3 regions of the Paraburkholderia sp. RL17-337-BIB-A genome follow, and region 1 is predicted to be linked to each of the others. Evidence: riboswitches for the same ligand, from Rfam matches in the RefSeq annotation. Region 1 holds a riboswitch; each other region holds the start of a gene.
The links. Region 1 has a riboswitch for cobalamin ahead of cobG (precorrin-3B synthase). Riboswitches for the same ligand answer to the same signal wherever they lie in the genome.
Positions count from the first base shown of each region.

Region 2: another riboswitch for cobalamin. It lies ahead of cobA (uroporphyrinogen-III C-methyltransferase); the one in region 1 lies ahead of cobG (precorrin-3B synthase).
Region 3: another riboswitch for cobalamin. It lies ahead of P0D84_RS35715 (CbtB domain-containing protein); the one in region 1 lies ahead of cobG (precorrin-3B synthase).

Region 1 covers NZ_JARESY010000002.1:1,751,119-1,761,051, forward strand. Annotated here, with positions in the region: gene P0D84_RS28685 (precorrin-2 C(20)-methyltransferase) at 1-198, opposite strand, end outside; gene P0D84_RS28690 (precorrin-8X methylmutase) at 199-825, opposite strand; gene cobG (precorrin-3B synthase) at 818-2,326, opposite strand; cobalamin riboswitch at 2,410-2,588, opposite strand; gene cbiE (precorrin-6y C5,15-methyltransferase (decarboxylating) subunit CbiE) at 2,673-3,896, shown strand; gene P0D84_RS28705 (cobalt-precorrin-5B (C(1))-methyltransferase) at 3,896-4,984, shown strand; gene P0D84_RS28710 (cobalt-precorrin-6A reductase) at 4,981-5,727, shown strand; gene cobM (precorrin-4 C(11)-methyltransferase) at 5,773-6,501, shown strand; gene P0D84_RS28720 (MDR family MFS transporter) at 6,547-8,040, opposite strand; gene P0D84_RS28725 (DUF1488 family protein) at 8,265-8,525, shown strand; gene P0D84_RS28730 (DUF6566 family protein) at 8,723-8,962, shown strand; gene P0D84_RS28735 (carbonic anhydrase) at 9,069-9,704, shown strand; gene P0D84_RS28740 (alpha-ketoglutarate-dependent dioxygenase AlkB family protein) at 9,792-9,933, opposite strand, start outside.
Region 2 covers NZ_JARESY010000002.1:2,290,828-2,300,760, reverse strand. Annotated here, with positions in the region: gene P0D84_RS30975 (cobyrinic acid a,c-diamide synthase CobB) at 1-555, opposite strand, end outside; gene cobO (cob(I)yrinic acid a,c-diamide adenosyltransferase) at 640-1,242, opposite strand; gene P0D84_RS30965 (cobalamin biosynthesis protein) at 1,251-1,790, opposite strand; gene cobA (uroporphyrinogen-III C-methyltransferase) at 1,787-2,626, opposite strand; cobalamin riboswitch at 2,851-3,078, opposite strand; cobalamin riboswitch at 3,158-3,437, shown strand; gene cobW (cobalamin biosynthesis protein CobW) at 3,504-4,604, shown strand; gene cobN (cobaltochelatase subunit CobN) at 4,611-8,411, shown strand; gene P0D84_RS30945 (magnesium chelatase ATPase subunit I) at 8,408-9,472, shown strand; gene P0D84_RS30940 (vWA domain-containing protein) at 9,553-9,933, shown strand, end outside.
Region 3 covers NZ_JARESY010000002.1:3,373,190-3,383,122, forward strand. Annotated here, with positions in the region: gene P0D84_RS35705 (ABC transporter substrate-binding protein) at 1-1,007, opposite strand, end outside; gene P0D84_RS35710 (CbtA family protein) at 1,324-2,070, opposite strand; gene P0D84_RS35715 (CbtB domain-containing protein) at 2,082-2,303, opposite strand; adenosylcobalamin (AdoCbl) riboswitch at 2,357-2,444, opposite strand; gene P0D84_RS35720 (histidine phosphatase family protein) at 2,542-3,117, shown strand; gene P0D84_RS35725 (hypothetical protein) at 3,231-3,671, opposite strand; gene P0D84_RS35730 (alpha/beta hydrolase) at 3,807-4,883, opposite strand; gene P0D84_RS35735 (ATPase domain-containing protein) at 5,113-6,630, shown strand; gene P0D84_RS35740 (ATP-binding protein) at 6,635-8,293, shown strand; gene P0D84_RS35745 (MarR family winged helix-turn-helix transcriptional regulator) at 8,461-8,922, shown strand; gene P0D84_RS35750 (FUSC family protein) at 8,929-9,933, shown strand, end outside.

The DNA of each region.
Region 1 (9,933 bases):
AGGATAAACGAGCGGCAAATGCTGCTGGGCGTCATGCAAATGCGCTTCGATGATGCTGAACGCGTTGCCCTTCTTACCCTTCGCAACGAAATACGCGACCACGGGTGCCGCTTTCAGCAAACGCAGCGCTTTCAGCGTGATGAGTTCGGGGTCGCCAGGGCCGACGCCCAGTCCGAATAAACGTCCTTGCACGGTCATTTACTCGACCTCCGTCGCCAGTGCATTCACAGCGGCGGCCGCCATCGCGCTGCCGCCGCGTCGACCGTGAACCACGACGTAGGGCACGCCGCGGCTGTCTTCGGCAAGCAGCGCTTTCGATTCGGCCGCGCCCACAAAGCCGACCGGAAAGCCAAGGATCAACGCAGGCTTCGGCGCGCCGGCATCGAGCATGTCGAGCAAATGAAAGAGCGCGGTTGGTGCGTTGCCGATCACGACCACGCTGCCGGCCAGATGCGGCTGCCACAATTCGAGCGCGGCGGCCGAGCGGGTATTGCCGAGTTCGCGCGCGAGCGCGGGCACGTTCTGATGCGTGAGTGTGCAGATCACCTCGTTGTTCGCGGGCAGTCGTGCGCGCGTGATGCCTTGCGCCACCATGCCGGCATCGCACAGAATCGGCGCACCTTGTGCGAGTGCCGTGCGGCCCGCCGCGCCTGCGCCTTCAGAAAACCGCAGGTCTTCAATAACGTCGACCATGCCGCAAGCGTGGATCACGCGCACCGCGAGTTTCTCGAGGTCGGCGGGGATGCGCGAGAGATCGGCCTCCGCACGTATCGTCGCGAAGGATTGGCGATAGATCTCCTGACCGTCGCGAATGTAATCAAGCATCTAAAGGGCTCCGGGTCGGGTGTGCCAATGGGCCGAGCAGGTCGGCGGCCTGTTCGATCGTGAGTTGGCGCGCGACGCACGAACCGAAACCTGGCTGGCCGTCGCGTCGATAAAGGTCGTAGATTCCGGGCGCGGCGGCCAGCAGCGTGTATGGCGCGCAGTGGGCGGCGGCGCACGAGCGCGGACAGCCGCTGAGATGTACGTCGACGCCGTTGGGCAAGCGATCCGCTAGAAGCAGCGCGTCGGCTTTGGTATCGGCGAGGCCTTTTACGCAGCCAGTGGAACCGGCGCAGGCGATCAAGCGCGCAAGAGGCTGCGTGAGATCGCAGGCAAGGCCTAGCGTGTTCATTTCAGCGAGCACGGCGGGCGCGGCATGGGCGGCGATATCGGGCAGCAACACGCTTTGCCAGGGCGTCATGTGTAGCGTGCCGTTGCCTTGCTGTTGCGAGAGCGCGGCGAGGCCGCGCAGGGTCGCTGCGTCGAGGCGTCCGAGCGGGGGGTGGCCGCCTACATGCAGCATTCCCACTACGCGCTGTGCGTGCGCGCCGAATCGCAGCGAGGCATCGGCAGGCGTGCCGCGTTGCCAGTTTGCAAGCGACGTGTCGCGTGACAGCGGGAAATCGACGTACGTTTGAGCGTGCCGCAATATTGCGTCGATGGAATGTGCGGTAAGCACATGACGCATGCGCGTGGCATCGGCGGCGGCCAGATCGAGGAACGTATGCAGCAGTGCGCGGACAAGGGCGGCGACTTGCGATGGCAGCACGGCGGCGAGGGCGCCGGTATTCGCGTTCGCCATCACAGGCGGACAACCCGCCAAACCAAACACAAATCGCACACCGTCTCCAGCTTGCGTTGCCGCCAGCCAGACATCATGCGGATGATCGAGCCTCGCAAGGCGCTCACCCCCGTCGAGCAACAACGCAAATTTCGGCGACAGCGCCGCGAAACGCGCATCGCTTTGCAGCAGCGCGAGAAGCTCGGCGCAAAGCGGTCTCGTGTCGAACAGCGCGAACGGATCACGCCCGGCTGCAGGGCTGATCATGACGTTGCGCACGTCGTCGGCGGCGGAGGCTAGTTGCAGACTGGAAGATGCATGCCGCAAGTCCGCCGACCTTGCCGTCGAAGCGGCCGCTTCGCCCACTGTCAATCCGAGAGCCGCATCCGCTGCGCCCGACGTCGGCAACGGTATCGGCATCGGCCCGAGCCCCGCATCGACCAGCGCCGCGATCAGCGCCGCCTCATGCCCGCCGCGCACGCCACGCACCTGCAGATTGGCGCGATTGGTCAGTTCGACCACACCAGCCGCATGGTGCTCGCTAACGTCTGCGATCACCGCCGCCTGCGCCGCGCTCAGCTCGCCGCCGGGCAATTTGATCCGGCAAATCCCGCCATCGCGGGCAGCGACGATGCGCAGCAGCCCCGGGCACGCCGAGGGCCGCAGCGCGAAGGCCGCGTCGGGCAAAACAGTGGAGGGCGAAACTTGCTTCAAGACGGACACCGGGTTTAGCGTCGCGCGATGGCCCGAGCGCCGCCCAGGTGGGCATTGCTGCGGCATCGGTACACCCCGCCCGATGGTGGCTGGCACGAACAGTCTGGCCGGCAGGTCTCCTGGCTGGCAGGTCGTGGTCCGCCGCTGCCTTCCCGGTCGAACCAGTGGCGCGGAGCGCAGGCGGACTCGCTGCATACAGTTGCGGGGGCAGCCACAGTGGCTCTGTGTTCCCTCTTCGGCCCCGAAGGGCACCGGCGGCTGTATTATGCCTTTTTTCGAACAGCACAACGAGGCTGGACGCTTTGATCGGCGTGGCACAGCGCACTATTTGAAGATACAGAACAAGGATGGATGCATGCCGGCGTGGCTGACCGTGGTGGGCATAGGCGATGACGGCTTCGCCGGCTTGGGGCGGGCCGCGCGGCGTGCTTTGCTGGAGGCGTCGGTGGTCTACGGCGGCGAACGGCATCTGGCGATGCTGCCCGCGCGTCTCGCCGCGCGCCGTGCGGCATGGCCGCGGCCGTTCGATCTGGCGCCTTTGCTGGCCGAGCATAGCGGCTCCGTGTGTGTGCTGGCGAGTGGTGACCCGATGCTATTCGGCGTCGGCGCGACCCTGGCGCGGCAGTTGCCGGCGGGCGAGTTGCGGGTGCTGCCCGCACCGTCGTCGCTGTCGCTGGCGGCCGCGCGGCTGGGTTGGCCGTTGCAGGATGTCGTCACGGTTTCGCTGGTGGGAAGACCGTTGCCGACCCTGAATGCTCATCTGCACGACGGCGCGCGTGTCTTCGTGCTGAGTGCCGACGGGCGCACGCCCGCGGCGCTGGCCGAACTGCTGAATGCGCGCGGCTTCGGCGCGACGCGGATGACCGTGCTGGAACATCTGGGCGGTGCGCTGGAACGGTGTATCGATGGCCGCGCGGATCAGTGGTCCGCGGGCGAAGCAGCGGCGCTGAACCTGATCGCACTCGAATGCCGGGCCACGGCAGGCGCGCCGCGTTTGCCGTTGACCTCCGGCTTGCCCGATGACGCCTTTCGCCATGATGGTCAATTGACCAAACGCGACGTGCGCGCGATCACGCTGGCGCGTCTCGCGCCGACGCCGGGCGAATTGCTGTGGGATGTGGGCGCGGGCAGCGGCTCGATCGGCATCGAATGGATGCGCGCGCACCGGACTTGCCGCGCGATCGCAATCGAAGGGCATGCGGAGCGGCAGCGGTTTATCGAACACAATCGCGATGCGTTGGGCGTGCCGGGCTTGCAACTGGTGGCCGGCCGCGCGCCGGATGCGCTGGAAGGATTGGCGGTGCCGGATGCCGTGTTCATCGGCGGCGGTGTGACGGCGCCGGGTGTGCTCGAGACGTGCTGGGCGCGTCTGCGTGACGGCGGGCGGCTGGTGGCGAATGCGGTCACTTTGCAGGGCGAGGCGGCGCTCGTGGCGTGGCGGGAACAGCATGGCGGCACGCTGACCCGCATCGCGCTTGCCGACGCACAGCCGCTCGGCGGCTTCGATACATGGCGCCAGGCGCTGCCGATCACGTTGCTGGATGTCATGAAGCCGGCCGACTCCCGGCCCCAACCGTAATGCGCGAAGAAACGCCCGAATCACCCGCGCCGCTGCGTAGCGGCTACACCACCGGCAGTTGCGCCACCGCGACGTCGCTCGCGGCCGCGCGCCTGTTGCTCGCGGGTATCGTCAGCGAGGTCGCGGAGATCGTGTTGCCGAAGGGCCAGCATGTGCCGATGCGGCTGGTGTTTTGCCGCCTCACTGCGGACGGCGCGGAAGCCGGCACAGTGAAAGACGCCGGCGATGACCCCGACGTGACCCACGGCGCGATCGTATTCGCCCGCGTGCGCCTGCGTGCCGAGCCGGGCGTGATATTCCGCGCGGGGCCGGGCGTCGGCACGGTCACGCGCGCCGGCCTCACGCTGCCGGTCGGCGAACCGGCGATCAATCCCGTACCGCGCAAGATGATGACCGAGCATCTGATCGCGCTCGCGGCCGACCATGGATACGAAGGCGGTTTCGAAGTGACGATCGGCGTCGAAGGCGGCGAGGCACTCGCCCTGAAGACGATGAACCCGCGCCTCGGCATCCTCGGCGGTCTGTCGATTCTGGGCACCACCGGGATCGTGCGGCCGTTCTCGTGCTCGGCCTATATCGCGTCCATTCATCAGGGCATCGACGTCGCGCGTGCCAACGGTTACATGCATCTCGCGGCCTGCACCGGCAACGCGAGCGAAGACGCGATGCGCGCGCATTATGGTCTGCCGGATATTGCGCTCATCGAAATGGGCGACTTCGTCGGCGCGGTGCTCAAGCATATGAAGCGCGCGCCGGTCGAGCGCTTGAGCGTGTGCGGCGGGTTCGGCAAACTCAGCAAGCTGGCAGCCGGGCACCTCGATCTGCATAGCCGCAATTCGAGCATCGATCTGGAGCGGCTCGCAGCATGGGCCGCCGGGCAGGGCGCTGACGCTGCATTGCAGGCGGCGATCCTCGCCGCCAACACGAGCCAGCAGGCCGTCGCGTTGGCGCACGCGCAACACGTGCTGCTCGGCGATATCGTCTGCCGGCATGCGCTTGCTGTCGCGCGCGATATCGTGCCGCCGCAGGTCGCGGTCGAAATGTTCGCGATCGACCGCCAGGGCAATCTGATCGGAGTCGCGCAGTGATGCGGATCCTGCTGCTCGGTGGCACCGGCGACGCGTTGCGTATCGCAAGACAGCTCGGCTCCGAACACGTGTACAGTCTCGCGGGCCTCGGCAACGTGCCGGACGATCTCTCATGTGGCGTGCGCGTGGGCGGCTTCGGCGGCGGCGAAGGCATGGCGCGCTATCTCGAAGACGAACGCATCGGCCTCGTGATCGACGCAACGCATCCATACGCCGCGCGGATTAGCGCCAATGCGGCGCACGCGAGCGGCGCCGCGCGCGTGCCATGCTGGGCACTGCGTCGCGCGGGATGGCTGCCGCAAGCGGGTGACGACTGGCGCATGGTCGACGCTTGGGCCGAACTCACGGGCGCGCTCGCTCCGTTCAAACGGCCGCTGTTCACGCTCGGCCGCGAACCGCTCGCGCATCTCGACGAAATCCCGCCGCAGCAGTTCTGGACGATACGCTGCCTTGAAGCACACGAGACCCATCCCCGTGCGCGGATTCTGGCGACACGCGGCCCATTCACGCTCGAAGGCGAGCGAGCGCTGTTCAGCGCCGAAGCGTTCGATGTCGTCGTCAGCAAAAACAGCGGCGGGAACGCCACAGAAGCGAAACTCGAGGTCGCGCGCGAACGCGGTTTGCCGATCGTCATGCGGCGGCGGCCTGAATTGCCCGCAGTCGATCGCGAGTTTGCAAACGTGGCCGACTTGCTGGAAGCATTGCAAGTGCAAGTGCAAGTGCAAGTGCAAGGCTTAGGTTAAATGGCGCATGAATGACATGCCGGCCGAACGAATCTGGAGTATTGAATGACGGTGTTTTTTATCGGCGCGGGTCCCGGCGACCCGGAACTGATCACAGTGAAAGGCCAACGCCTCGTGCGTGGCTGCCCGGTGATCCTGTACGCCGGCTCGCTGGTGCCGGCCGCTGTGTTGGAAGGGCATGGCGCGGAGCAGGTCGTGAATACCGCCGAGCTCGACCTCGATCAGATCGTCGCGTTACTCAAAGCGGCACACGACAAAGGCCAGGACGTGGCGCGCGTGCATTCCGGCGACCCGTCGTTGTATGGCGCGATCGGCGAACAGATCCGCCGACTTCGCGAACTCCGCATTCCCTACGAGATCGTGCCCGGCGTGACGGCGACCGCGGCATGCGCGGCGGCGCTCGGTTGCGAGCTCACGTTGCCCGATATTTCGCAGACGCTGATCCTCACGCGCTTCGCAAGCAAAACGACCATGCCCGCAGGCGAACAGCTCGCCGACCTCGCGAGACATCGCGCGACGATGGCCATTCACCTCGGCGTGCGCCATCTCGCGCGCATCGTCGATGAATTGCGGCCGCATTACGGCGGTGAGTGTCCGATCGCGGTGATCTATCGCGCGAGCTGGCCGGATGAGGAAAAGATCACGGGCACGCTCGACGATATCGTCGGCAAGGTGCGGTCGACCAACATCGAGCGGACCGCGCTGATTCTGGTGGGACAGGTGCTCGCCGCCGAAGGATTCGCGGAGTCGACGCTGTATGCGAAAGGCGGTTGAGTCGATTCGGCTGGGCCGCGAGCGGCCCGTAGCGAAACTCGAAGCTCAATCCTCAAGCGGCGCGAGCGCTTCAAGCGGCATCTGCTTCTCCGCCCCAATGCTGATCGCCGGCACGAGCCGCAGCAGCGCGACCAGAAAAATCGCAATCACAAAGATCGCGATGAAGGTCAGGTGCAGCGACTGGTGCAACACCATGCGGATCATGTCGCTATCGGCGAGACTCGTTACCTGATTCTGCAGCAGGGCTTTCAACTGGTCCGAGGTGACCACGGCGACACCCTTCGAGTGACCGAGCCCGAAGTTGAGCACCGCGCCGAACACCGTTGCGCCCAGCGTGCTGCCGAGATTGCGCGAAAACAGATTCGATGCGGTGGCGCTGCCGCGCTCGTCCATCTTGACGATCTCCTGGATCAGCATCAGCGAACTGACGCTCGACGTGCCCATGCCGAAGCCCATGATGAGCGAACCGAACGCCGCGACGAGCGGCGAGCCGCCGGGCTGCAGGAACAGCAGCAGCACCGCGCCGAGCGGCACGAAGGCGCTGCCGCCGATCAGGATGCGCCGCAAGCCGATGCGGTGAAATGTTTTCGCCGCGAGCGTCGCGCCCGTCGGCCAGCCCACCATCATCATCGTGAGTGCAAGACCGGCGACCACGGGCGAGCGGTGCAGCACGCCCTGAACATACATCGGCAGGAAGGTAGTGGAGCCCATCAGGATCATGCCGGACAGCACGGTCGAGGCATTGCACGCGGCAATCGGCCGGCGGCTCCACAGTGCGAACGAGATCATCGGCTCGGCCGCGCGGCGCTCCTGAAACACAAACGCCAGCAGGCACAGTATGAACGCGCCACCCGCGAGCGATGCCTTGGCGATGTCTTCGTCGCCAGCGTAAGTCAGCGCCATCATCAATGCGGCGATCGCCGCCATGAACAGCGCCGCGCCCGCGTAGTCGATCGACGGACGCGCGTGCCGCTCCGATTCGCGCAGGAACGCAATGAAGCCCGCCGCGGACGCAAGACCGATCGGCACGTTCATCCAGAAGATCCACGCCCACGAGAGGTTGTGAATGATGAAGCCGCCCACCATCGGTCCGATCACTGCCGAAATGGCCCACACGCTGGCAAGATAGCCTTGCACCTTGCCGCGTTCGCGCGCCGGATAGAGATCGGCGACGATGGTCAGCGTGACCGGCTGGATCGCACCCGCGCCGACCCCTTGAATCAGGCGGAACACGATCATGGCGGGCATCGACCAGGCGAAGCCGGCCAGCACCGAGCCGAGCAGAAAGATCGCGATGCCGGCCAGCATGACGGGCTTGCGCCCATACAGGTCGGCGAGTTTGCCGAACACCACGGTCATCGCGGTTTGCGTCAGCAGGAACGAGGAAAAGACCCAGCTATACAGATGTAGATCGCCGAGTTGCGTGACGATCTGTGGCATGGCGGTAGAAACGATGGTGGCTTCGATGGCGACCATTGCCATCGAAGCCATGACTGCGGCAATGACTAGAGGACGCGACGATTGCGGGCTGCGGGACATGGGGAGGTTAGTATTAGGATGTTGGAAGCGTCTGACGGCGTGACAGATGATATGCACGCCGCGACGCATAAGCGCGGCCGCCCGAAGGCGGCCGATCACGAGTATGCACCTTGTGGAGAATGTGCGCTGAACGACAAGCCGGTATGGCGAGGTGATGACGAAGCCGAAGCGGCTTGGCACAGCCTTTGCGCGCTCAGCGTTACTTCGACAAATGGAGGGTCATTATGAGGATCGAATTCACCGGACGCCGTGAAGTGGTGGCAGCGGCGCGCGTCGCCTTCGAAGCCAATGTCGATGGAGCAGACGTCTGGTGCAGCGTGTCGCTGGACGCGCTGAACGACCATTTCGGCAACGAGGGTCCATCGGCCCACAATCTGGTCGGTACCTTCGAGGCAAACCGCGCGCGGATTGAAAATGCTACCCGGCGGGTCCTCGAAAAAAACGGGGGGCAATCCGTGGAGCTCGAAAGCGGGGATTTCAACTGAGTTGCAAGCGGCCCAGCTCTTGACACAGGAGAACGGTCCGGCATCTGAGCGCCGGGCCCGTTCCAATAGCTTTTCCCTAGCAAACCACCTACGCTTCAAAGCGCTCGAACACTATCCAGGTGTCGTCCTGGTCGCGAACATCACGGCGGCAACGTCGCGCAATCGGGCACGCTCGCGTTCGACTGTGGGAACTCTTCATGCAGATGCATACGCTTGATCATCGTGGCTACGAGATCGTCGTGCAGCCCGAGCGGAACGAGTTGGGCGCGTGGCACGCGAAAGTGAGCGTGCGCCACACGGTGGACACGGTCGCGCAATTCCGTCCGGAGACGGTGCAGCCGGAATGGCTCACCGAGGCGGAGGCCGTGCGCGATGGCATCGAGTGGGCCACGCGGCTGATCGACCACAAGCTCGTGGCGTCGCCCAACGAGGGATGAGACCGCCGCACAGGCTGCGGTATAGTCGCGTCGGCCGATTGTAGACATGCCTTGGACTTTTGCCGTAGGCCCGGCTGGCTGAGGCTTTGATTATCCGGAGAACGTTGTGCAGGACATCATAGAAGGATTCATCCGCTTTCAACGCGAAGTCTTCCCGCAGCAAAGCGCCCTGTTCAAACGCTTGTCGACGGCGCAAAGTCCGAGCGCGTTGTTCGTGACCTGCTCGGACAGCCGTGTCGTCCCCGAATTGCTGACCCAGGTGGAACCCGGCTCGCTGTTCGTGATCCGCAACGCGGGCAACATCGTGCCGTCTTATGGCCCGGAACCGGGCGGCGTCTCGGCCACCGTCGAGTATGCGGTGGCCGTGCTGGGCGTGCGGGATATCGTGATTTGCGGTCACTCCAATTGCGGGGCGATGACGGCGATCTGCACGTGCATGAACCTCGACCATCTGCCGGCCGTGGCGGGTTGGCTCCGTCACGCAGACGCGGCGCGAGCGATCAATGCGTCGCGGACTTACCAGTCGGATGCGGAGCGTCTCGACGCTCTGGTCAAAGACAACGTGTTGGCGCAGCTCGCGAACATTCGCACGCATCCGTCGGTGGCCGTGGGCCTCGCGAAAAAAACGCTGCGGCTGCACGGCTGGATTTTCGATATCGAAAGCGGCGTGATGCTGGCACTTGACGGACGGACTGGGGAGTTTTTGCCGTTGGTGGAGAACACCGAGATTTATGCTGTTTGATGTGACGCGCGGGTGTGACGTTTGGATTTGCCGTTTGGATGTGACGCTCAGCCTGTGACCTTCGGATTTGCCGTTTGGATGTGACGCTCAGCCGGTAAAGCAGCGAAACGCCAGGCTGATACGCGGCTCGGTCATACCGGCCAGCTTGGGGATGCCGTGTTCATGCGTGAATTGCGAGGCATAGCTCATGACGATGCAACTGCCTGGCTCCAACTCCACATGCACGATC
Region 2 (9,933 bases), 540 kb from region 1:
TAGATGGCGATCGGGCAAGCCGATTTCGTCGGTGCCGGTGATGTGGCCGCACCAGCGCAGGTCGGGCGGCAACGCTTCTTCGAGCATTTGCGCGTGCCTTGGCGAGCCGACGCGATTGGCTAGCACGCCGTAAAACGGCACTTGCGGCCTGAATTGCGCGAGGCCGAAGGCGACCGCGCCGAAGGTCTGCGCCATCGCTTTCGCCGAAATCACCGCGAGGACCGGCACGCCGAACGTGGTTGCCAGGTCGGCGCTGCTCGGCGTGCCGTCGAACAGACCCATCACGCCTTCGATCAGGATCAGGTCCGCTTCGGCCGCCGCCTGCGCGAGCAGGTTTCGGCAGGCCGACTCGCCCACCATCCACAGATCGAGCGACAGGACCGGCGCGCCGCTGGCACGCGCCAGAATCATCGGGTCGAGAAAGTCGGGGCCGGTCTTGAAGACGCGCACGCGTCGCCCGAGCCGCCGGTGATAGCGCGCGAGACCCGCGGTGATCGTGGTCTTGCCTTGGCCCGACGCCGGCGCGCTAATGAACAGGGCGGGGCACGTCCCGATGGAAGTGTCCTTGGCGGCCGCCCCGAAGGATGTTCCCTTGGGGGACTTCCCGTAGGACGTACGCTTGGGGGACGTGGACATTGTTCAGAACTCCACGCCGCGTTGCGCTTTCACGCCTTGCTCGCGATATGGGTGTTTGACGATGCGCATTTCGGTGACGAGGTCGGCGGCTTCGATCAGCGCGTCCGGCGCGTGGCGGCCGGTTACCACCACGTGCAGCATCTGCGCCCGCGCATTCAGTACCGACAGCACTTCGTCGAGCGGCAGGTATTCGTACTTCAACACCGTGTTCAGTTCGTCGAGAATCACCATCTGATAGTCGCCGCTTTCGATCATGCGGCGCGCTTCGTTCCAGCCTTTGCGCGCGGTGGCGATGTCGGCGTCGCGATTCTGCGTGTTCCAGGTGTAGCCGTCGCCCATCGTGACGAAGTCGCAATTGGCGATCGCACCGAGGAAGTCGCGCTCCGAGGTATGCAGCGCGCCTTTGATGAATTGCACGACGCCGAGACGCATGCCGTGTCCAAGCACACGCACGGCCATGCCGAACGCTGCCGTGGTCTTGCCTTTGCCGGTGCCGGTGTTGACGATCAGCAGACCTTTTTCGACGGTGGCGCTGGCCTGCTTTTTCTCGTGGCCTTCGCGCCGGCGCTCGGTCATGCGTTGATGCGATTCGGGGTCGGTCTTCATGGCAGGTCCTATTGGTGAGGGTCGGTGTTTGTTTGTTCGCGCGCGGGGCGCGCGGTGGTCGATGCTATCGCCACGGTGATGCCGTTGTGGACGGTTTTGCGCGCGAGCAGGCGTGCAGTGAGAGGGGCGGGCGCGATGGAGGTAAGTGGGGCAAGTGACGCATTTGGGGCAACTGCGGCATCTAAGGCAGCTGACGCAACCGATGCATGGGCGGCATGCGGCGTGCTGCTGGTCACATGAAGGTCCCCCAGCGCGGCGAGCAAGGCGCACGGCTCGCAGACGCCGTCTACGCCGAGATGCTCGCGTGCGGCCGTCGATGGATTGTCCACGGATATCGCCGCAATCTGCTCGCGGCTGAACAATTTCAGCGGCAACGCATGACGTGCGCAGAATTCAAGTAAACCGGCTTCGTGGGCTTTGGTGTCGACCGAGGCAATCGTGCTGATTTCATCGAAGGCATGCGAGCCGAGTGTGGCACGCACAGCCGCTTCGATCTGCTCGGCCGAGCTATGCAAGCGACAACCGATGCCGACGGTTAGTGTTTTCATTGCGCGTCCGAAGCGTCCGAAGCGTCCGAAGCGTCCGTCGCTCCGGCAGAGTTCGCCGTGTTTGTCGCACCCATCGCTTTCACCGCATCCGCTTTCACCGCACCCGCATTCACAGCATCCCGCGCCAAAGCCAACGACGCCACGCCACCCATCACCACGATCGCCGGCGACCCCAGCCCGGCGTGCGACACCGCATCCGCGAACTCGCCGAGCCGTGCGAGCACGTGCCGTTGCTCGGGACGCGTGGCCGATTCGATCGCCGCACACGCCGTATCGGCACTCATGCCGGCCGCGAGCAACGCGCCGACGATATCGTTCAGCCGCCGCATGCCCATGTAAATCACCAGCGTCATCCGGGTGGCGACGAGCGCGGCCCAGTCCGGCTCGCCGCTGCCGGCGCCGTGTCCGGTGACGAACACCACGCCTTGCGCGTGATCGCGATGCGTGACCGGAATCCCGATCGCCGCGGGCGCTGCAATCCCGGCGGTGATGCCGTTGATCACGTCCACTTCAATACCCGCCGCGTGCAACGCCTGCTGTTCCTCGCCGCCACGGCCGAACACGAACGGATCGCCACCCTTCAAACGCGCGACGCTGCGCCCGGCCTGCAGGTGCTCGAGCATCTGCGCGACGATGCCGGCCTGCGGCGTCGACGGATGCCCGCCACGTTTGCCGACATACACGACCAGCGCGTTCGCGCGCGCGAATTGCAGCACGTCGGGATTCACCAGATCGTCGACCAGTATCACATCGGCTTGCGCGAGAGCGCGGGTCGCCTTGAGCGTCATCAGTTCGACGTCGCCGGGGCCGGCGCCGATCAGCCAGGCGCGGCTCATCGCCGCGTGCATGGCGCACGCCATGTCGTGACAAGCGGGAGCGGTTGAGGCTTGATGAGGCCGGAGGCGGCGGAAATTGAGGTCATGCGGTGCTACGGATTACGCGCGACAAAAAACGCCACTCGCCGCGTTTCCCACAGGAAAACGTCAACGGCCGCGCCATGTCGTGCTTCAGCGCCTTCAATTCCGTCCCTCGCGGATTCCGGCGGCCGGCAGCGTGACATTCACTGCCTCCGCGTCTGGCCGGTATCCGGGCTGACGGCCTCATGCGTTTTGCCTTCCCGTCAGGATTCGTCAGACAGTGGCATCAAAAACGCATGCGCGATGCAAATGCACCGCAGGTCGCTTACCGTTGCGGGGACAGCACAGGTTGAGCGCGGCGAGCGCGGCCTGTTTCCCGTTTAACTGCACATGCGAACGCATGTGCGGGCACCAAACGCGCGCATACGATAGCACACGGCAGGCCGCGCCGGCACTGCGGAAAGGCCCTGCCGGCGCCCGCGTTTCCTTGACGGCACGGAGCCGCGCGCCTAAACTCGCACGCACTTTGGTGCTCGCATGCGCGCTCGTGCGCATGCAGTTAAACGGGAAACAGGGTGCCCACCTGCAACGGATCGGGTCAACCTGTGCTGCCCCCGCAACGGTAAGCGAAAAGCGGTTCCAGGTTGATTGCCTGGCGCCGCGGAGCCGGCTTCGATGTCCACGCGCAAGGCCGCGTCGGCATATGACCACTGGGCGAGAAACCACTCGCCCGGGAAGGGGAAGCGGCGCTTTCGTCAGCCCGGATACCGGCCAGAATACGAAGAACGTCCACTGCGGGGATGCGGTGGCGCGTTCCGCGCCGGCGTGCCGCGCAGCTCCTACGGATAACCTCACGATGCAAACTCAGATGCGCAAGATCCCCGTCACGATCGTCACGGGCTTTCTCGGCAGCGGCAAGACCACGCTGCTGCGGCACATTCTTCAGCATGCGGGCGGCAAGCGCATCGCGGTGATCGTCAACGAGTTCGGCGAACTCGGCATCGACGGGGAAATCCTCAAGGGTTGCGGGATCGGTTGCGATGACAACGGCGTCGAGACCGAAGGGCAACTGTATGAACTCGCGAATGGCTGTCTGTGCTGCACCGTGCAGGAAGAGTTTTTTCCGGTGATGGAAAAGCTGGTGGAGCGCCGCGAGCAGATCGATCACGTGCTGATCGAAACCTCCGGTCTCGCGTTGCCGAAGCCGCTGGTGCAGGCGTTCAACTGGCCGCAGATCAAGAATAGCTTTACTGTCGACGCGGTCGTCACCGTGGTTGACGGCCCGGCCGCGGCGCGCGGCCAGTTCGCCGACAATCCGGTCGCGGTGGATGCGCAACGCAAGGCCGATCCGAATCTCGATCACGAATCGCCGTTGCACGAATTGTTCGAAGATCAATTGTCGGCGGCCGATCTGGTGATTCTGAACAAAACCGATCTGCTCGACGAATCGCATCAAGCTTCTGTTGAAGCCCTCATCCGTGACGAAATTCCGCCGCAAGTGAAGATCGTGCGCGCACAGATGGGCCAGCTCGATCTGCATACGTTGCTGGGCCTCGAAGCGGCCTCGGAGGAAACGATTCACCTGCGCCACGATCACCATGGTTCGGCTGACGACGCCGATCATCACCATGACGAATTCGATTCGGTGGTCGTCCACGCGAATGTTTCGTCGCGCGAGGCCGTGATCGCGGCGTTGCACGGACTCGTCGAAACCAACACGATTTACCGCGTGAAAGGATTTGCGGCATTGCCGGGTGCGGCAATGCGTCTGGTGATCCAGGGCGTGGGCCGTCGTTTCGATAGTTACTTCGACCGCCGCTGGCAAGCCGGAGAAGCGGGCGAGGGCCAGCAAAGCCGCTTCGTGCTGATCGGTGAAGACCTCGACCAGGCCGCGCTGCAACAGGCGTTCGACGCCGCATTGGGCGTCGTGGCGAGCACCCAGCCGCAACAGGCGTAACCGGCCATGCATCTGCTGCGCACCACGCCGGGCGGTTTTGTCGACGATACGCAAGGCGTGATCCGTATCGATCAGCAGCCCGCCGATATCGTGGTGCTCAGTTCCGCCGATACCACGCTGTCGCTGCTCGCGAGCGTGGTGCCTCGTCTGGGCGAGGGCTTTCCGAGCATAAGGCTCGCGAACGTCACCTATTTGCGCCAGCCGGCTTCAGTCGATTTCTATGTCGAAGACGTGTTGCAGCATGCGCGTGTCGTGGTGGTCGATCATCTCGGCGGCGAGGCGTATTGGCCGTACGGCATCGAACAGGTGGTCGCGCTCGCCGAACGCAAGCAGCAGACGCTCGCGATGTTTTCGGGCGATCTGCAGGAGGATCCGAACCTGCTCGCGCGCAGCACCGCCGACGCCGAACTGTGTCATCAGCTATGGCGCTATCTGCGTGAAGGCGGCCCGCAGAATGCCGAGGCGTTCCTGCGTTTTATCGCATACCGCTCGTTTGGTTGGGGGCGCGAACCTGCGCCGCCGCGCGCGTTGCCTGCCGCGACGCTCTACCATCCCGAACGCGATACGCCGACGATTTCCGCCTGGCAGGCGCGCTGGCGTGAGGATGCGCCGGTTGCCGCGATTCTGTTCTACAAGGCGCATCTGCAAGCGGCCAATACAGCAGTGTTCGACGCGCTGATCGAGGCGCTTGAAGCACAAGGCTTAAATCCGCTGCCGATCGCGATTACCTCGCTGAAAGATGCGATGAGCCGCGACGTCGTGCAGCAGTTGTGCGCGCAACATGATGTCTCGCTGGTGTTGAATACGACCGCATTCGCCGCCTCGGCCATCGACGACCCCGAGCCGCTTGCGCTCGCCGGCGACGCGCCGGTGATGCAGGTGATCCTGAGCGGCGGCAATCGCGAAGATTGGGTCAAGGACAATCAGGGCCTCAATTCGCGCGATATCGCCATGCATATCGCGCTGCCGGAAGTGGACGGCCGCATCATCACGCGGGCAATCAGCTTCAAGGGCCTCGCCTATCGTTGTCCGCGCACCCAGGTCGATGTAGTCCGCTATCGACCGGACCTCGAGCGCGTCGGCTTTCTGGCCGAACTGAGCCGCCGCTGGTGCCGTCTGCGCACGCTCGACAACGCGGACAAGAAGCTCGCGCTGATTCTCGCCAACTATCCGATGAGCGAAGGGCGCATCGGCAATGGTGTGGGGCTCGATACGCCGGCCTCGGTCGTCGGCATTCTGTCGATGTTGCGCGATGAGGGATATCGTCTCGCAGAGTTGCCCGCCGACGGCGACGCGCTGTTGAAGAAGCTGACCGAAGGCGTGACCAACGATCCGGTCGTGCGTGACTTGCGGCCCGCGTTGCAAAGCTTCGCGCTCGACGACTATCTCGTGTACTTCAACGCATTGCCCGGTGAAGCGCGCGATGCGCTGAACGCACGCTGGGGTTCCCCCGAACAGGATCCGACGTTGCGGCACGGCCGTTTCATGATTGCGGGCTGGCGCTGTGGGCATGCGTTCGTCGGGATTCAGCCGTCGCGTTCACGGCAGCAGGGCGATTACGCGAGCTATCACGATGCCGAACTCGTGCCGCCGCATGCGTATCTGGCTTTCTACTTCTGGCTGCGTCATCAGTTCTGTATTGACGCGGTCGTGCATGTCGGCAAGCACGGCAATCTGGAATGGCTGCCGGGCAAGAGCGTCGCGCTGAGCGATGCCTGCTGGCCCGATCTGATCCTCGGGCCGATGCCGCATCTGTATCCGTTCATCGTCAACGATCCGGGTGAAGGCAGTCAGGCGAAGCGTCGAACGCAGGCCGTCATCATCGATCATCTGATGCCGCCGCTCACGCGCGCCGAAAGCTATGGGCCATTGCAGGACCTCGAACGCCAGGTCGACGAATACTATGAAGCGCTGATGGTCGATCCGCGCCGTTCGAAGCTGCTGAGGCGCACGATTCTCGCGACCATCGTCGAGCATAAGCTGCATGAAGAACTGAGTCTCGCGGAACCGACCGGTCAGGACGATGAGGACGTGCTGCTGACGCGCGTCGATGCCTGGCTGTGTGAATTGAAGGAAGCGCAGATTCGCGATGGTTTGCACACGTTCGGGCAATCGCCTGAGGGTGTGCAGCGACGCGATACGTTGCTTGCGCTGGGCCGTTTTCCGGTTGGCGATGGTCACGGCGCCAAGGCCGGTTTGATCGATGCATTGGCGCGCGATCTGCAGATGGATCATCTGTTCGATCCGCTGTCGGTGGATTGGGCCGCTGTTTGGGACGGTCCTCGTCCGGCGGTATTGCAGCGTGTGAGCGATGCGCCCTGGCGGCACTGTGGCGATGCACGCGAGCGTCTGGAACTGTTGGCGGCCGAGATGTTGCGCGGTGTGTGTGGTGATGAAACGTCCGATGCGATGCCCGCGAGCGGGGCCTTGCCGCAGGCCGAACGCGTGATCGAACGCCTGCGCAACGACGTGCTGCCGCGGCTCGACGCCTGCGGTCCGCAGGAAATGCTGCATCTGAAGCGCGGTCTCGAAGGGCGTTTCGTGCCCCCGGGGCCGAGCGGTTCGCCGTCGCGTGGACGTCCCGACGTGCTGCCCACCGGCCGCAACTTCTATTCGGTCGATACGCGCGCGGTTCCGACTCAAGCGGCGTGGTCGCTCGGGTTGAAATCCGCGCAGCAGTTGATCGAACGGCACTTGCAGGAAAAAGGCGACTACCCGCGTGCGATTGGCCTCTCGGTATGGGGCACGGCGACCATGCGCACTGGCGGCGACGACATCGCCCAGGCACTCGCTCTACTCGGTGTGCGGCCGAAGTGGGCGCCGGGCAGTCACCGCGTGACCGACTTCGAGATCATGCCGATCGAGGCATTCGACCGGCCACGCATCGACGTCACCTTGCGCGTGTCCGGCTTTTTCCGCGATGCCTTCGCCAACGTGATGCATTTGTTCGATGCCGCCGTGCAGGCCGTGGCCGAACTCGACGAGCCTGAGGACCTGAACCCGATCCGCGCGCGCGTGCTGCGCGAACGCGACGCGCTGATAGCACGCGGCATGGACGCCACCGAAGCGCGCAAGCGCGCCGGCTGGCGCGTGTTCAGCGCGCGGCCCGGCGCTTATGGCGCGGGTCTGCAGGACATGATCGACTCGCAGCAATGGGACACCGACGCCGATCTCGCGAATGCCTATCAGGCGTGGGGTGGTTACGCCTACACGCAGAAAAGCGCCGGCGAAGAGGCGCGCCACGCCTTCGGCACGCGTCTCGCCGCGATGGATGTGGTACTGCAGAACCAGGACAACCGCGAGCACGACCTGCTCGATTCGAACGATTACTATCAGTTTCAGGGTGGTATGGTCGCGGCGGTGCGGCATCTGGCGGGCAATCAGCCGCAGGTCTATCACGCGGACCACAGTAATCCGGCGGCACCGCGCGTGCGCACGTTGCATGAAGAAATCGCGCGTGTGATCCGGTCGCGCGTGGTCAATCCGAAATGGATCGATGGGGTGAAGCGTCACGGCTATAAAGGCGCCGCTGAAATCGCCGCGACGGTCGACTATCTGTATGGCTACGACGCGACCACACGCGTGATCGCCGATCATCAGTACGCGCTCGTCACCGATGCTTATCTGAACGACGCCGATACGCGCGAGTTCTTACAGCGACACAATCCGCACGCCATGCATTCGATCTGCGAGCGTCTGCTCGAGGCGATGCAGCGCGGCTTGTGGCAAGCGCCCGGCGACTATCGCGCGCAAGTCGAGCAGCATCTGCTCGCGAGTGAACAGCAGATCGAAGGAATGCAAACATGAACGCTGCGACTCAACGGCCCGTTTTTCCCTTTGCCGCGCTGATCGGCCAAACGCCTCTGCAGCAGGCGCTATTGCTGGCCGCGATCGATCCGGGTCTGGGTGGCGTTCTGGTCAGTGGGCCGCGCGGCACGGCGAAATCGACCGCGGCGCGCGCGCTCGCTGAATTGTTGCCGGAAGGGCAATGGGTGAATTTGCCGCTCGGCGCCAGCGAAGACCGCTTGATCGGCACGCTCGATATCGAAACCGTGTTGCGTGATGGCTCCGTGCAGTTTTCACCGGGCTTGCTCGCGAAAGCGCATCGCGGCGTGCTGTATGTGGATGAAGTGAATCTGCTGCCCGATGCGCTGGTCGATGCGTTACTCGATGCGGCTGCCAGTGGCGTGAATACTGTCGAACGCGATGGGGTCTCGCATAGTCACGAGGCGAGCTTCGTGCTGATCGGCACGATGAATCCGGAAGAGGGCGAATTGCGGCCGCAACTGATCGATCGCTTTGGTTTGATGGTCGAGTTGCAGAACTGTTTTGAGCCCCGGGTGCGTCAGCAGATCGTCAAGGCACGGCTGGCGTTTGATCTCGATCCGCAGGGTTTTCGTGCGGGATATGTGCAGCAACAGGAAACGTATGTGCAGCGGATTCGTGCGGCGCGTGAAGCACTGCCGCAACTCGACTTCGACGATGCCGTGCATGCGCATGTCAGCGCGCTGTGTATTGACGCGGGGGTCGATGGGTTGCGCGCCGACCTCGTGATGTTGCGCGCAGCGCGCGCATTGGCGGCGCTGGAGCAGGCGGCTGTGGTTACGACCGGGCACGTCGAGCGGGTCGCTGAGGCGGCGCTGATGCATCGGCGCCACGATCGCGAGACGCGTGCAGATGGTGACGCACGTGAGCGCGAAGCGCCGCGGCAGACAACTGGCGACGCGGATGCAACCGCTTTGCGAGCTTCTCAGGATGCAGCGCCAGGCGCCACTGCCGGCGATAGCGATTGGGGTTATTTGCCACCGCAGCCCGCGGGCGTCGCGCAGGTCAAAGGCGTCATTGCGCTCAACGCAAAAAAACGCTGAGCCATCGAAAGGGTGCCGCCGCTGACTTGCGCAGCGGTTTTCGATGGCGGGAAGGTGCCGGTGCAGGTTCGCGTAGCCGTTTGCAAGGCGCATTTGGCAGGCGCATTGCATGGCTGCCGACGCTCACTGCGATGCGTCATGACATGCTGCGCGCCGAGCACCTGCGCTTCGTGCGCGAGGCGCCGCAAGGCGGTGTACTGCATTGCTTCGTGCTCGATTGTTCGGGTTCCATGCTCGGCGGGCAGCGTCTCGCACTTGCCAAGGGTTTGCTGATTGCGCTGTTCGATCGCGCCAGCGCCGCGCGTGCCGAGGCGGCGCTGGTATGTTTTGGCGGCGCTGACGCCGATCTGCGTTTCGGTCCCGCCGTGCCGCGCTGGTGGAACGAGCGGTGGCTCAGGCCAGTGGGTGGAGGCGGCGGGACGCCGCTGGCGTCTGGCGTGCGTCAGGCTGCGCGGGTGCTG
Region 3 (9,933 bases), 1.6 Mb from region 1:
TCGGGGCCACCAGCACGCAGCGCATAGGCCGCGATGATGACGGCGTCGTACGCATAGGCATTGAATGCGTCCGGCTCGCGATGATATTTCGCCTCGAAGCGTTTGACGAAGCTCTGTACCTCAGGCCCGGATTCGCCAGGGAAGAAACTAGTGTTGGTTGCCACGCCGTTCACGGCCGGACCGCCGAGTTCGAGGAATTTCGGCGAATACACCGAACTGGCTGCGGCGATCGGCAGGTTGATGCCGCTCGTGCGCGCCTGGCGGGCGATCTGCGCGCCATCCGAGTAGTACGAGATCAGCACGATGCCGTCGGGGTTGGCAGCGCTCACGCGCACCAGCGTCGCGCGGAAATCTTTCTCGGCCGGCTGATAGCCTTCGGCCGCAACGACTTGCGCGCCGCGTTCGTTGGCGGCTTTGACGAAGACGTCTTTGCTGGTGCGTCCCCAGTCGGTGTTCAGATAGAGCACGGCGACACGCTTGAGGCCGAGCGTCTTCACGGCGAGGTCGGCGAGCAGCGGCTGGGCGTCGGCCTGGCTGACGGACGGACTCCAGATATAGTCGCCGCCTTTGGTGAAGTCAGGATGCGAGTTGGTAAAGCCGAGTTGCACGAGGCCGGCATGCTGATAAATCGGCGAGGCGGCCATTGAAGCGGGACTTGAGAAGTCGCCGAGTTCGATCAGGATGTGCGGATCGTTGACGAATTTTTGCGCGATCGTGATGGATTGGCGTGGGTCGCTCTGGCTGTCCTCGAAGACATAGTTCAGCGGGCGGCCGTTGATGCCATTGTGGCTGTTGATTTCATCCAGCGCGAGATCGAAGCCGGCCTTCCACTGAGCGCCGTACTGAGCGTTCTGGCCGGTAAGCGGGCCGCTGACGCCGATCAGGATCGGCTCGCCCGAAGGTGGCGCGGCGATTGCCGTTGACGTCGTGATTGCCGATGCGGCCAGCAGCAGAACTGCCGCGATATGAATGGCCCACGATGGGCGCAGGCTTGACGTGTTCGACATGGCTCCAGCCTCGATATGCATGAGATTGGAGTGAGTGTCGGATGTGTCCCGGCTTCGGGCAACCAAGCGATTCACATATCGTTATGCGGCCGGGGAACTTGTCCACAGAAAATGTTCGCAAGCCTGTGGATAACATTCTGGCAAGCGCGCCAAGTACTTGATGTATTGGGCTTCTCTCGTACTGCACGTCGGCGTGACCGCTGGCGCGGTCGCGCCTTTGCATCGGGCGTAATCGGACTTCACCGCGGCGTTCGCGGCCGCTCTTCATCAAAAAGTAAGCGCCTTCGTCGCGGCCTTCACGGCCGCGCCTCTCACATCAAAGGTAAGCGGACTTCGCCGCGCTGCGGTTCGCGGGCGCCAGCAGCTTGCTCCGCTCGACTATTGCGCCGAACAGCAACCCAATGGTCGTCCACATAACCACCTGCATCCCGATTGCCGCGACGCGAAACTTCCACAACAGCACCGCCGGGAAAGCCGCGGGCACTTCGTTGATCACCGGCATCGACAACTGCACGGCAGCAATGATCACGACAAACACCGCAGCAGCCACAATCGAGCCATTCCACGCGCCCAACGTCAGCGCCATCCGACGCCGCACCTTCAGCGAAAACACCATCGCGGCCACCGAGATCGCAATCATCAGAAAGAACAAGCCCGTCCGCATCCCGATCGTCTCGGGGTCACCCACCGAAGGGGGATTCGCCGGGTATTTAATGTTCGGGACGATGACCAGTGTGATAAACGCGCCAAGCGCCAGCCACGCAGACAACGCGCGGGCACTCAACGCACCAACGCGGCCATACGCAAACGCGAACACCAATGAGAACAGCCCGCCGAAGGCGGCGCCGTACGTCACCACGCCGGTCAACAATCCGAGCCCCGCTTGTGTACCGCGGCTCACCAGCTCGGGTTCGGGCGCTTCGCCTTTGGCGGCGTCGGCCTTTTCCTCGAAGGAAATCGCCTGATCCACCTGCGGCTCGCCCACCACTCTGGCGAAGCCGAACGTGAGCAATCCCGCGGCGATGCCCGCAAGCATGCCGCGTACCAACAATTTACCAACCATGTTCGACTCCGTTAGTGACAGGGAAAGCCGAGCAGATGGCGGCCGTCGTGCACGAATTCATGCACATACATGCCAGGCACGAGCGACGTGGCGCCTTCTTCGGCCCCAACGAAATAGATCGCGAGCAACAGCAGCAAGCCGCCGAACACGACCCAAGGCAGCAACTCACGCAGCGGAATCGGCGTGGGTTGAGCGACGGGCTGGGTCGCGGAATCGAAAACAGCGTTGGACATAATGGACATCTCCTGGGGGTAACGCGCCCCGATAGTCGATTGAAGAGGAATGGTGCGAAGCTCAGGTCTGGCTTTCGGCTTGTGAATGCCGATTACAGTGGCGCGACCGCGCCGGGCTCTCACCGGCTTCCGTGCTTCGCAGTGCCGCTATTCTACGCGCTAAACTTGACGTCCCGGCTACGCAGAGCATGCGCCTCATGCGTCTTACTTTAGTCTGGGCTCCACGGAAATCAACTGAATGGATACAAGGCTGTTACTGATCAGCCACGCAGCGACCGCGGCGATGCGCGCGGGCCGCTTCCCCGCCGACGATCCGCTCGACGCACGCGGCCTCGCCGAAGCAGGCGCCGCGCGTGGGCGCCTGTCGATTCCGGAGGATGCGGCGGCTTTCGTCAGCCCTTCGGTTTGCGCGCGCGAAACGGCCTCGGCCTTGGGTCTCGGCGCGGCGGTCCACGAGGGACTAGCGGATATCGACTACGGTCTATGGCATGGCCGCCGCCTCGCCGATCTCGCCATCGAAGCGCCGCAAGATCTCACCGCATGGACACACGATCCCGACGCCGTCGCGCACGGCGGCGAGTCCTTCAGTCGGCTCGTGAAACGGATAGGACAGTGGCTCGATGCGTTGGACGAAGAAGCGCGCGATACGCAAAATGTCGTAGCCGTCACGCACGCACCGGTGATCCGAGCCGCCATCGTTCGTGCACTCGGGGCGTCGCCGCAGGTGTTTTCGCGCATCGAGATCGCGCCGCTTTCGATGGTCGAGTTGCGACGCACGCGACGCGGTTGGACATGGTGGCCGGCGTCGCAATAACAGTCGCCGAAGTCTCCCCTTTGCCGGGGAAAGTACGATGACAATAGATAAATGGGCCAGATGGGTATGGCGCGCCGCGCACGCACAACCCATTCGAACCCGCATGGGCTGACTTATTTCCCCGATACAACCAACCTCAGCTTGTTCGAATCAGCCCGCGTCAACGCAATATCAGTCCGCTTGGCCCGCGTCCCGAGATAAAAATGCTGACGTCCCGGCGAATTCTGGTCATGCGTCGCGTCCGGCAAACACGACGCGATGTCCGCCGCGACAGCCTGCAATGCATCCGCACTGGAACCGGCGTCATGGTGCGGCGTCCACGTACATTGGTAATTGCCACCGCTCGCTGAACATTGCGCGTCGTCGCCATAGGGTTGCGCGACGCCCTTGCCATCGTCCGGCGTCAGCGAGGCCAAACCGTCCGGGGCCGCCGCGACGATTCGTTTGAGCGATGCGCACGGGCTAGGCGCATCGTCGGCATTCGCGCTGCACGGCAGCAACGCGCTCAGCGATACAGCGGCAATCGCGGCGGCGAGCATTCTGGTCTTGTTCATGTCGGCGCAGTCCTTCGAAAGGTGGCTCACAGATGGCATTAGCGCGACAGCACGCTTCGTGCCCACGCATACCGACAACTAACGCCTTCGTCGGCGAAGTCCATTGCCCTGCATAGCCCGTTTTTGCGCCGCGCATCATTGCTCGCATCCTTTGGTGTCGAACATCGCCGACAGGGCGCAGACCGACGTCAGCATGCGCGCACCGTTGTGGCCCACGCCCGGCACGATATGAAAGCTCTGCTTCAGGCCTTCCGGATGACGCGACTGGATATAGCGGTGATACGCTTCGGCACGCGCCACACGCTGCGGACCCTGCGCTTCGGCGGCACAGGTTTTGTCGAGCGCGCTTTGCTGCGGATCGTCGTCCGCGCCGCCGACCAGGTAGTCGATCCGGCGCGACGCATAAGTCGCTTCGAGTTGCGCGGGCGTACGGTCGTCGAGATAAGACGGCCGATTATCCATGCCGTATTTCCATTGATTGAAGTCGGCGCACTGCGCGGCATCGAACGGCGCCGCCAGCCCTTGCGCATTCGGCCGTTGCGCGTCGAAATACGCATACGTCGACGGACTCGCCACCACATAGCGCACGTCGATGCCTTCAGCGGTCAGCACGGCGACGTTACGCGCCGCCACCGCGTAACGTTGCACCACCTGCCCGCCGCCCGAATGCCCGGCGAACACGACATGCCGCAGATTTGGAAACAGCTTGCGATCCGCGAGGCGCGTCACGATCGCGTCCAGCACCTCGTACGAGCTGATGGCCAGCGGCGCCTGCGCTGCTTCGCCGCCCAACCACGCGTTGCCGGTCCAGCGCAGCAGATCGGCCGGTTCGTCATGCACGCGCAAGTCGAGCGTGGCGAGAAATTGCGGCGCGATCAGGAGCGTGCTGTCCGCGTCCGCGTGGGCGGCCTCGCGTGCATTCTGCGCGGTGCGAAAGTACACGTCCGCGTTGCGCAGTTTGCCGTGAATCACGATCACCGCACGTGTCACCTGCGGCTGTGCGACGTTCCAATCCTTCGACAGATACAGCGGAAACTCAGCTTGCCCTTGCGGCGTGACGATCGTGAACCGCGTATCCGAGACCGTCGCCACCGGCTTCAGATGCGGCCCGTAGGCGTGCACCGCGAAGGCCGGTTGCGTGAGCAAGGCCAGCATTGCAGCCCCCGCTATTGCGCACCCCACCGCCCGACGCCGGGAAAGATTAAATGTCATTCAGCTTGCTCCTGATCACCGTGCACTGCCTTGAACGCAGCGCATCGTCAAATCCGTCGTTGAAAGCCCAAAACTCAGAACCGGTGGCGAATGCCGAGCGTCACGCCGGTCTGGCGGAAACCGGTAAAGCCGCTTTGGCACAGCCAGACCGGCGCGCGTAGGCATACAAATTGCGTTCGATCCGGACCGGCTCGGAAGACAACACCCTCATCGACGCAGACGCTACGCCATGCCCAACATACCTGCTGCCGCTTCGCCGGCCCGCCTCTCCTCCGGAATCGAAGGTATCGACGACATTCTCGGAGGCGGCTTCACCCCCCACCGCATGTACCTTGTCGAAGGCGCGCCCGGCACAGGTAAAACTACCCTTGCGTTGCAATTCTTACTCAAGGGCGTGGCAGAAGGCCAAGTGGGCTTGTACATCACGCTGTCCGAGACACGCGCCGAGTTGATCTCGGTCGCGGACAGCCACGGCTGGGACCTCAGCCGGTTCACGATTCTTGAACTGCTGTCCGACGAAGGCCTCGATCCGCGCTACGAGCAAACGGTGTTGCACCCGGCCGAAGTCGAGCTCGGCGAGACCGTGCGCAACGTCATCGAGCAAGTCGACGAACTCAAGCCCGCGCGCATCGTGCTCGACAGTCTCTCCGAGTTACGTCTGTTGTCGCAAAACCCGTTGCGTTATCGCCGGCAGATTCTCGCGCTCAAGCGCTATTTCGCCACCCGCGAATGCACGGTGCTGCTACTCGACGACAATTCGTCGGACCCCGGCGATGTCCAGTTGCACAGCATCGCGCATGGCGTGATCGCCCTCGACAATCTCGTGCACGACTACGGCGGCAACCGGCGGCGCATGCGCGTCGCCAAGATGCGCGGCATCAAGTTCCGCGAGGGCTATCACGACTTCACGCTCGACACCGGCGGCATCCACGTTTATCCCCGGCTGGTAGCGGCCGAGCATCACGCGGCGTTCAAGACCGACGTGCTCAGCACCGGCACGGATGGCCTCGACGCGCTGCTCGGCGGCGGCCTGATTCCCGGCACCAACGCGCTGATGATCGGCCCATCGGGTGTCGGCAAAACCACCACGGTGGTGTCGTGCCTGATCGCGGCGCTCGAACGTGGCGAGCGCTGCGTCTACTACGTGTTCGACGAAACCCTCACCACGCTGATGATCCGCTGCGCGACGCTCGGCATGTACCTCGCGCCGCACGTCGAAAGCGGCTTGCTGACGCTGCGCCAGATCGATCCGGCAGAAATCTCGCCCGGCGAATTCGCGAGCGACGTGCGCGACTCGGTCGAAAAGAAAGGCGTGAAGTACGTCGCCATCGACAGTCTGAACGCCTATCTCCAGGCCATGCCCGGTGAGCGCTATCTGCTGCTGCAGATGCATGAATTGCTCGGCTATCTGAACCAGCAAGGCGTCGTCACGATGCTGGTGCTCGGTCAGCACGGCATCATCGGCGAAGTGCAGAACGATCTCGACATCAGCTATTTGAGCGACGTGGTCGTGCTGTTCCGCTATTTCGAACATCATGGCGAAGTACTGACGGCCGTGACCGCCGTGAAGAGCCGTGCCAACGCGCACGAACGCTCGATCCGCCAGTTCCGGCTCGGCCGCGGCGGCGTGGAAGTCGGCGAGGCATTGCGCGACTTCGAAGGCGTGCTCTCCGGCCTGCCTGCCTATCGCGGCAGCACCGCCCTGCTAGGCGCGCAGGATCGTCTCATCGACACGTCCCGGCAGTAACGATATGGAGCAACGCGTCCTTATCCTGGCGCCGTTTGGCCGCGACGCCGATGTGATTGCCGAAGTCCTGCAGAAGGACGCCCGTACCTCCGTTGCATGCCGTGACGCCAATGTCCTCGCCGAAGCGCTGGGCATCGGCGCGGGCAGCGCGCTGATCGCCGAGGAAGCCCTCGCGGACGGCCATGCATCGCGTCTGTTCGACTGGCTCGAACAACAGCCGGCGTGGTCCGACTTCCCCTTCATTCTGCTCGCCGCCAATCGCGTCGGACGCCGTTCGGCTCGCAGCCTCGAAGTGCTCGAGCGGCTCGGCAACGTAGTGGTCCTCGAGCGCCCGCTGAACTCGGAAACGCTGCGGCGCGCGGTAGGCTCGGCGCTGCGGGCGCGCTCGCGGCAGTACGAGTCGCGCCGCCATCTGGCCGAGCTGATCGAGGCGCAAGAGGCGCTAGTGCAACTCAACGATTCGCTGGAGAGCCGCATCGCCGAGCGCACGCACGAGCTCGCGTCCGCCAACAACCGGCTGATGATGGAGATTCACGAGCGCGCCAAAGTGCAGGCCGTGCTGGTGCAATCGCAGAAGATGGAAGCACTCGGGCAGCTCACCGGCGGCATCGCGCACGACTTCAACAACCTGCTGAACGTCATCATGGTCAACTCGGAGTTGATCGCGCGGGTGGGCAGCGACGATCGCATTCGCGCCATGGCTGCCACCGTCAAACGTGCAACCGAGCGAGGCGCGAAACTGACGGGGCAGTTGTTGACCTTCTCGCGCAACAGCAATCTCGATCTGAAAGCGGTGGACGTGGTGACCTTGCTGCAAGGCATGCGCGACATCATCACCGTGTCGCTCGGCTCGAGCATCCGTTACACCACCGAATTCGATTGCGAGGAAATGTGGACCCATGCCGACGCCAATCAGCTCGAACTGGCCATCCTCAATCTGACGATCAATGCGCGCGACGCGATGCCCAATGGCGGTCAGCTCGCCATTCACGTGAAAGAGCGCACAGCCCCCGATCAAACGCTCGAGGAGGGCCGGTATATCGTGCTCGAAGTCGCCGACACCGGCTCGGGGATCGCCCCCGACGTGGTCTCGCGCGTGTTCGATCCATTCTTCACGACCAAGCCGATCGGCAAAGGCACGGGCCTTGGCTTGAGCCAGGTCTACGGCATCGCGCGGCAAGCCGGCGGCACCGCACGTCTCTTTAGCGAAGAGCGTGTGGGCACCACGGTGGAGATCTGGCTGCCGTTGCGCGAGCGCGTGACCTCGCAGACCGAAGCGGTATCCGACGTCGAGGAGAATGCGGTCGGCGTGAAGCGCGTGCTGGTCGTCGAAGACGACGGCGAAGTGCGAGCAATGCTGGTCGAGTGTTTGCGCATGCTCGGCTACACCGTGACCGAAGCCGCTGACGGACAGGCCGGGCTGAATCGATTGCAAGACGACAACCCCGACCTGCTGGTGGTCGACTTCGCGATGCCCGGCATGAACGGCATCGACGTGATCGCCGCGGCGCGCAAGATGCGCGAGGACCTGCCGGTGATCCTCGCGACCGGTTATGCGGACGTGGACATTTCCGGCCTCGCCGTCAAGCGTTGCACGATCTTGCGCAAACCCTTCCAGCTCGACGACCTGGCGCGTACCGTCAGGCTCGGCCTCGCAGCCTGAAAAGAAGCCGCGGGGGCGGCCTTTAGTGCACGCAGTCTGAAGCTCGCCTTGGACTGTAGCGGGCGCCCCCCCCCCCCCCCGCTACAGCCACTACACATAGCGCGTCTTCACAAATATTCGCAATTCAATAGTTTGCTAACGAATATTTTGGAAATACAATATCGGCCATGACGAATCTCGATGCCTTGCGCCGCACCGTCAGCAGCACGTTGGTCGTCGCCGCCAGAAAATGGCGGCGCACGAGCCACGGCGTGCTCGCGGCCTTCAACGTCTCCGAAGCGTGCGCCACGCCGCTGCTCACCGCCAGCCGTCTCGGCGAAGCGGTGCGGCAGGTCACGCTGGCCGAATACATCGGTATTGAAGGGCCATCGCTGGTGCGGCTGCTCGATCAGTTGTGCGCGGCCGGCCTGATGCGCCGTGACGAAGATCCGGAGGACCGGCGCGCCAAGACGGTGGTGCTCACCGATGAAGGCCGCGCCGTCACGGCAAAAATGGAAGAAGAGCTCGTTACGCTGCGGGCACAAGCGTTGAAAGGTATCTCGCGCAGCGATCTCGAAGCGACCTTGCGCGTGCTGAAGGCTTTCACGGCCGAGGCAGCGCCACCGCACAATGGCGGGGATTCCGAGTAACGGTTTATGGTCTATCCCTCCATTCGCGACTGGTTGTTCTCCGTCAAGACTTTTGCGGCGGCGATGATCGCGCTCTACATCGGTCTCGCGCTCGAGTTGCCGCGCCCCTACTGGGCGATGGCCACCGTCTACATCGTGTCGAATCCGTTTGTCGGCGCGACCCGCTCCAAGGCGCTCTATCGTGCGCTCGGCACTGCGCTCGGCGCCTCGGCCGCGGTGCTGCTGGTGCCGCCGTTCGTCGAATCGCCGTATCTGTTCAGCGTGATCGTCGCGTTATGGACCGGCACGCTGCTGTATCTGGCGGTGGCCGACCGTACCGCGCGCAGCTACGTCTTTATGCTGGCGGCCTACACCATGCCGATCATCGCGTTGCCTTCGGTGACCAATCCTGCCGGTGTGTTCGATCTGGCGATCAGCCGCACCGAAGAGATCACACTCGGCATCGTGTGCGCGAGCATCGTCGGCAGTGCGCTGTTTCCCAGCCGGCTCGCGCCCACCATCATCGAGCGGACCGACGCGTGGTTTCGCGACGCCGCGTTCTATACGACCGAAACGCTCTCCGGGCGCATTGCCGGCGCGGCGATTTCGGGGGCCCGCCAGCGGATCGCGGTCACGATCAACGGGCTGGAACTGCTGCTGAGCCAGCTCGCTTACGATCACACCCGGCCGGACATTCTGGCCCGTACTCATGAGCTGCGCGGGCGCATGCAGTTGCTGCTGCCCATGACGTCGGCGCTGGCCGATCCGCTGATCGCGCTCTACAACAGCGGCCGGCAGACATGGCCCGAGGGCCTCGAAGCCTTGCTCAACGACGTCATCAAGTGGTTCGAGGCGCCGCTGCCCGCAGCCAGCCGCGGCATCCACCCCGACCTCGCCGCCGACGCGCTGCGCGCGCGCATCGCGGCGATGCAGCCGCCGCCGGCCGCGCTCGCGAACTGGGACAGCGCGCTGCTTTCGAATGCGCTGTGGCGCATGAAACAGGTGATCGACGTCTGGCAGGACTGCCGCTCG